Regions from separate parts of the Streptomyces sp. NPDC006711 genome, predicted to be linked through region 1. Evidence: riboswitches for the same ligand, from Rfam matches in the RefSeq annotation. Region 1 holds a riboswitch; the other holds the start of a gene.
The links. Region 1 has a riboswitch for S-adenosylmethionine ahead of ACFYM2_RS26650 (aminotransferase class V-fold PLP-dependent enzyme). Riboswitches for the same ligand answer to the same signal wherever they lie in the genome.
Positions count from the first base shown of each region.

Region 2: it holds a riboswitch for S-adenosylmethionine, as region 1 does, so the genes downstream of both, thrC (threonine synthase) here and ACFYM2_RS26650 (aminotransferase class V-fold PLP-dependent enzyme) in region 1, are expected to answer to the same signal.

Region 1 is NZ_JBIAGO010000016.1:40,030-43,429, reverse strand. Features, by position in the region: gene trpD (anthranilate phosphoribosyltransferase) at 143-1,207, shown strand; SAM riboswitch class IV at 1,319-1,436, shown strand; gene ACFYM2_RS26650 (aminotransferase class V-fold PLP-dependent enzyme) at 1,682-3,109, shown strand.
Region 2 is NZ_JBIAGO010000012.1:179,644-183,043, forward strand. Features, by position in the region: gene ACFYM2_RS23510 (ubiquitin-like small modifier protein 1) at 1-179, opposite strand, end outside; gene thrC (threonine synthase) at 240-1,592, opposite strand; SAM riboswitch class I at 1,586-1,748, opposite strand; gene ACFYM2_RS23520 (glucosyl-3-phosphoglycerate synthase) at 1,881-2,828, shown strand; gene ACFYM2_RS23525 (alpha/beta hydrolase) at 2,850-3,400, opposite strand, start outside.

The DNA of each region.
Region 1 (3,400 bases):
AGGCTCCGGCCCGGCCCCTTCGCGGGGGCCGGGCCGGAGTCTTTTTCCCGGCGTCCGCAGTGCGGGCACGGGCGCTGGGCGCCCGGCGCCTGTCGATAGGCTGACGGGCGGCATCCCGGCCGTCTGATTACCAGGAGCGAGCATGAGCGCTGTTACCCCCACCGGAGGCGACACCGTGGCGGCCCACTCCTGGCCGGGTGTCCTCGACTCGCTCCTGAACGGCGTCGACCAGAGCGAGGACGCGACCGCCTGGGCGATGGACCAGATCATGAGCGGCGAGGCGACGAACGCGCAGATCGCGGGGTTCATGGTCGCGCTGCGCGCCAAGGGAGAGACGGTCGCCGAGATCACCGGTCTGGTACGCACCATGTACGAGCACGCCCACCTGATCGAGGTGCCGGGCCCCAGCGTCGACATCGTCGGCACCGGCGGCGACGGCGCCAAGACCGTCAACATCTCCACCATGTCGGCGATCGTCGTCGCCGGGACCGGCGCCAAGGTCGTCAAGCACGGCAACCGGGCGGCCTCCTCCGCCAGCGGCGCCTCCGACGTCCTGGAGAAGCTGGGGGTCAATCTCGGACTGTCCCCGAAGCGGGTGGCCCAGGTGGCCCAGGAGGCCGGCATCACCATGTGTTTCGCGGTGACGTTCCACCCCGCCCTGCGCTATGTGGCCGCCGCGCGCAAGGAGTTGGGCATCCGCACCACCTTCAACGTGCTGGGGCCGCTCACCAACCCGGCGAAGGTACGGGCCCAGGCCACCGGCGTCGCCGACCCGAGGATGGCGCCCATCGTGGCGGGCGTGCTGGCCGAGCGCGGCTCCAGCGCGCTGGTCTTCCGCGGGGACGACGGTCTGGACGAGCTCACCACCACGGCCACCTCGCGGGTGTGGGTGGTGCGCGACGGCGCCGTGCGCGAGGAGCGCTTCGACCCGCGCGACGTCGGCATCGCGATCACCCCGATCGAGGCGCTGCGCGGCGGGGACCCCTCGCACAACGCGGAGATCGTCCGCCGGCTCCTGGCCGGCGAACAGGGCCCGGTGCGCGACGCCGTCCTGCTGAACTCGGCGGCCGCGCTGGTCGCCCTGGAGCCGGGCGAAGACCCGCTCGCCGGGCAGCTGGGCGCCGCGATGGCCCGGGCCGCCGAGGCCATCGACTCCGGGGCGGCGCAGCGCACGCTGGAGCGCTGGGTGGCCGCGAGCAACGCCTGAGCCGCAGCTGCCGCGACCCAATGATGTGACCCAATGATGTGACCCAAGGCGCAGTCCGGATCGCGGACTGCGCCTTGCGCACGTGGTGACGTGTGGCAGGATGCTGTCCAAGGTCATGAGTGACAGCGATTTAGGCCCCGGCTCGCTGTCCGGCAACCCTCCGTCCGTGGCGGGGTGCCCCGGGTGAAGACCAGGTCGTGGGCAGCAAGGCCCACGGCAAGCGCGGACCCCTGGACATCGCGTGATGTCACAGCCCTGGGGTCCTGGTCCTCAAGGGAGCAGTCTCGTGAGCAAGCGAATGCGATAGGGCGTATCCGCCCCTTCTCCACCCTCCTCCGCGCGGCCCCTTCGCGTCGCGTGTCCGAGGACAACACCCGTATGCGGCACGCCAGTCGACCCCTTTCTCATCAGGGGCCGCGCCGCCGTACCCGGGGTCAGAAGCCAACTCGCCTTGCCCTGCTGGGAGATACCGCCATGTCCGCACGCCCCGCCACCGCCGCCCACGCGCCTTCCGCCTCCTCCGCGTCCTGCGCCTCCTCGGCCTCCTCCATCTCCGAGCCCGCCGAGCCCTGCTGCGCGGCGCCGCTCGCGGTGCTCGGCCGCGATGTCACCGTGCCGCTCGTCACCGGCGGCGAGGTCGTCTACGCGGCCCTCGACTACGCGGCCAGCGCGCCGGCCCTCCAACGGGTCTGGGACGACGTCGCCGCGTACGCCCCCTACTACGGCAGCGTGCACCGAGGGGCCGGCTACCTCTCGCAGCTCTCCACCGACCTGTTCGAGAACAGCCGCGTGACGGTCGCGGAGTTCCTTGACTGCCGCCCCAGCGACCAGGTCGTCTTCACCCGCTCCACCACGGACTCGCTCAACCTGCTCGCCCGCGCGCTCCCCGCCGGCTGCCAGGTCTTCGTCTTCGAGACCGAGCACCACGCCTCGCTGCTGCCCTGGCAGGACGCGCGGGTGACGTATCTCGACGCGCCGCGCACCCCGCGCCAGGCCGTCGAGACGCTGGAGCGCGCGCTCGCCGACCGGGACCCCTACGGGCCCGCGCTCGTCTGCGTGACCGGCGCGTCCAACGTCACCGGTGAGCTGTGGCCGGTCAGGGAACTCGCCGCCGCCGCGCACGCGCACGGGGCGCGCATCGTGCTCGACGCGGCTCAGCTCGCGCCCCATCGCCCCGTCTCCGTACGGGAGTTGGACGTGGACTGGGTCGCCTTCTCCGGGCACAAGCTGTACGCGCCGTTCGGCTCGGGCGTGCTGGCCGGCCGGGCGGACTGGCTCCAGGAGGCGGAGCCGTACCTGGCGGGCGGCGGCGCCTCCAAGCGGGTCGCGCGGCGTGAGGACGGCGGGGTGCACGTCGAGTGGCACACCACGGCCGCGCGCCACGAGGCCGGCTCGCCCAATGTCATCGGCGTCTACTCCATCGCCTCCGCGTGCAAGGCGCTGACCGAGGCGGGGTTCGACGCGCTGGTCGAGCGGGAGCGGCACCTGATCGCGAAGGTCCGCGCGGGTCTGGCGGAGGTCCCCGAGGTGCGGGTCCTGTCCCTCTTCGGGGACGACGCGCCCCGGGTCGGGGTCATCTCCTTCGTGGTCGACGGCTGGAACAGCTCGCACTTCGCGGCGGCGCTGTCGGCGGAGTACGGGATCGGGGTGCGCGACGGGCTCTTCTGCGCCCACCCGCTGGTGCGGACGCTGCTGGGCAGCGAGCCGGGGGACCCGGGGGAGTGCGGGGCGCCGGAGGCGGAGCCGGGGGAGCGCTCGCTGAACGCGATCCGGGTCAGCTTCGGCGCGGGGACGCCGGATGAGCATGTGGAGCGGTTTGTGCGGGCGGTGGGGGAGTTGGTCCGGGACGGGGCGGCGTGGCAGTACCACACGGAAGCCGGCCGCTGCGTCCCAGCCACCTGACCCACCCGGCCCCCCTGGGGCTCCGCCCCAGACCCCGTTCGCGCTGAACGCGCTCGTCCTCAATCGCCGGACGGGCTGGGGTTGCCGGCGCAGGCCAGCACGGACCCCGTCCAGGGGCGCGGGGAACTGCGCGAGAAGCGCCAACGGCCCGCAGCCGAGCTCCCTGGGGCTCCGCCCCAGACCCCGATCGCGCTGAACGCGCTCGTCCTCAATCGCCGGACGGGCTGGGGTTGCCTGAATGGGCCAGCACGAGCCCTGCCCCAGGACAGCCACGCGGGCCGGCACCAACCC
Region 2 (3,400 bases), on a different contig from region 1:
TACACGTTGACGAAGCGGCGCAGCTTGCCCTGGTCGTCCAGGACGCGCGCGGCGATCCCGGTGTGGTTCTTCTCCAGGTCGGCGATGACGTCGGCCAGGGTCGTCCCCTCGGCCGTGACCTCGGCCTTGCCGCCGGTGTAGGTGCGCAGGATCGTGGGGATGCGGACGTTCACGCTCATGGTTTCGGTGCTCCTAGTCGTCGTTCGGCAGTGGCTCGGTGGGCCGTGCGGGCGGCCTCGTCAGTGGGCCAGGCCCGCGTCGCGGAAGGCGTCCAGGCTCGGGCGGATGGTGGCGGTCGCCTGGGAGGTGGCGGCCACCGCGTCCAGGGTCTTGAGTCCGTCACCGGTGTTGAGCACGACCGTGGTGAGCGAGGGGTCGATGAGACCGGCGTCGATGAGCTTCTTCGTGACGCCGACCGTCACGCCGCCCGCGGTCTCCGCGAAGATGCCCTCGGTGCGGGCGAGCAGCTTGATGGCGTCGACGATCTGTTCGTCGTTCACGTCGTCCACCGCACCGCCCGTGCGGCGCGCGATGTCCAGGACGTAAGGGCCGTCCGCCGGGTTGCCGATGGCGAGCGACTTGGCGATGGTGTCGGGCTTCTGGGGGCGTACGACGTCGTGTCCGGCCTTGAAGGCGGTCGACACCGGCGAGCAGCCCTCGGCCTGGGCGCCGAAGATCTTGTACGGCTTGTCCTCGACCAGGCCGAGCTTGATCAGCTCCTGGAGCCCCTTGTCGATCTTGGTGAGCTGGGAGCCCGAGGCGATCGGGATGACCAGCTGGTCGGGGAGGCGCCAGCCCAGCTGTTCGCAGATCTCGTACGCCAGCGTCTTGGAACCCTCGCCGTAGTACGGACGCAGGTTGACGTTGACGAAGCCCCAGCCCTCGCCGAGCGGGTCGCCGATGAGCTCGGAGCAGAAGCGGTTCACGTCGTCGTAGTTGCCCTCGATGCCGACGAGCTCGCCGCCGTACACCGCGGCCATGACGACCTTGCCCTGCTCCAGGTCGTGCGGGATGAACACGCAGGAGCGGAAGCCGGCCCGCGCGGCGGCGGCGCCGACCGCGCCGGCGAGGTTTCCAGTGGAGGAGCAGGAGAGCGTGGTGAAGCCGAAGGCGCGGGCGGCCTCCAGGGCCTGGGCGACGACGCGGTCCTTGAAGGAGTGCGTCGGATTGCCGGAGTCGTCCTTGACGAACAGCTTGCCGGGCTCGACACCCAGCTCGCGCGCCAGGTTGTCGGCCTTGACGAGCTTGGTGAAGCCGGGGTTCAGGTTCGGCTTGTCGGCGACGTCGGCCGGGACCGGCAGCAGCGGGGCGTAGCGCCAGATGTTCTCGGGGCCCGCCTCGATCCGCGCGCGCAGCGCCTCGGGGTCGCCGAGCGGCAGGTCATAGGCGACTTCGAGCGGTCCGAAACACAGTTCGCAGGCGAAAATCGGGCCAAGTTCGAAACGCTGGCCGCACTCGCGGCAGGAGAGGCCGGACGCCGGGCCGAGATCAACGGGGGTGCCGGACGCGTTCTCGGCGGAGGTACCGCTCTCGGCGGAGGTGCGGGTTTCAGCGGTCTGTACAGACATGGAGGGGAGGCCCTTTCTCCTCATCTTCCTCAGGGCGAACTTCGCCATGAGACGGATTTGGCACCTTCCCTAGCCGGTGGCCCCGTGTCCTGACCGACGTGTGAACGTGGTCGACGAGAACCGACTGGAGGGTTGCCGGGGCTTCAACGGGCCGTTTCCCTCTGCCCCTCTGGATGAGCGGTATTCGATTGTCGGCGTGGGGACCCCGGCATGCGGTGGTCCCTCGCGTTGTTCAAGACTGTAACCGAAGCTCTGGACGGTTGAGATAGTCGTCCGAACCGCGAGATGGATCACACGAGGAGGCCGACGGCCGTGCTGGAAGAGGTGGAACGCTGGCTGAGCAGGCGTTCCTGGTCGACGGCCGAGCGGCCGCTGGAGCGGACGCTGGCCGCGAAACACCGTACGGGTACGACCGTCAGCGTGGTGCTGCCCGCGCTCGACGAGGAGGCCACGGTCGGTGAGATCGCGGCCACGATCCGGCGCGAGCTGATGACCGCCTCCGTGCCGCTCGTCGACGAGCTGGTCGTGGTCGACTCCGGCTCCCGCGACCGTACGGCCGAGGTCGCGGCCGCCGCCGGCGCCCGGGTCGTCCACCGCGACACGATCCTGCCGAGGCTGCCCGCGCTGCCCGGCAAGGGCGAGGTGCTGTGGCGCTCGCTGCTCGTGACCAGCGGGGACGTGGTCTGTTTCGTCGACGCCGACCTCAAGGACTTCGACGCCGCGTTCGTCTCCGGCATCGTCGGGCCGCTCCTGACCGACCCGGAGGTGGACTTCGTCAAGGCCATGTACGACCGGCCGCTCGGCGCGGCGGCCGGCCAGGGCGGCCGGGTCACCGAGCTGGTGGCGCGCCCTCTGCTCAACCTCCACTGGCCCCAACTGGCTGGTGTGGTCCAGCCGTTGGGCGGTGAGTACGCGGCCAGGCGCTCGCTCCTGGAACGGCTTCCGTTCCCCGTCGGGTACGGCGTCGAGCTCGCGCTGCTCGTGGACGCGCTGCACACGGTGGGTCTTGACGCGCTGGCCCAGGTCGACGTGGGCGTACGCAAGCACCGCCACCAGGACGGGCAGGCGCTCGGCCGGATGGCCGCCGCGATCTACCGCACCGCCCAGCTGCGGCTGTCCCGCGGCCATCTCGTACGCCCCGAGCTGACCCAGTTCGAGCGCGGTGAGCACGGCTTCGTGCCGCGCACGTACGCGGTGGACACCGAGGAGCGGCCGCCGATGCGGGAGATCGAGGAGTACGCGGTCCACCGCGCGGCCTAGGCGGCTTCGGCTTCGGCCGGATCAGCGTGCGGACCCGGCGAACTCTCGGGGGTGGAGGGCCTCGCGCAGGGCGCGTACCTGGTCGGTGAGGTTGCGTTCGCTGATACGGGCCTGGGGGAAGAGGAGGTCGAAGCCGTGGACGGCGCCGGGGACCTGGACGAGTTCGGTGGTGACGCCGGCGGCGGACAGGCGTGCGGCGTAGTCGCGGCCCTCGTCGCGCAGCGGGTCGATCTCGGCCACGGCGATGTAGGTGGGCGGCAGGCCGCTGAGATCGGTGGCGCGGATCGGGAAGGCGTACGGGTCGGCGTGGCCGTCCTTGGCGTAGTACCGCACGGCCAGTTCCAGCGCGCTCCGGTCGAAGACCGGGGTATCGGTGAACTCCCGTGCCGAGGCGGTGGTGAGACCGCCGTCCACGCTGGGGTAGGTCAGGGACTGGAAGAGCAGGTGCGGGCCCGCCTGGTCGCGGGCGCGGAGCACGGTGGAGGCGGCGATGTTCCCGCCGGCGCTGCCGCCGGCCACCGCGATGCGGGTCCGGTCTCCGCCGAGTTCGGCCGGGTTGCCGGCGATCCAGG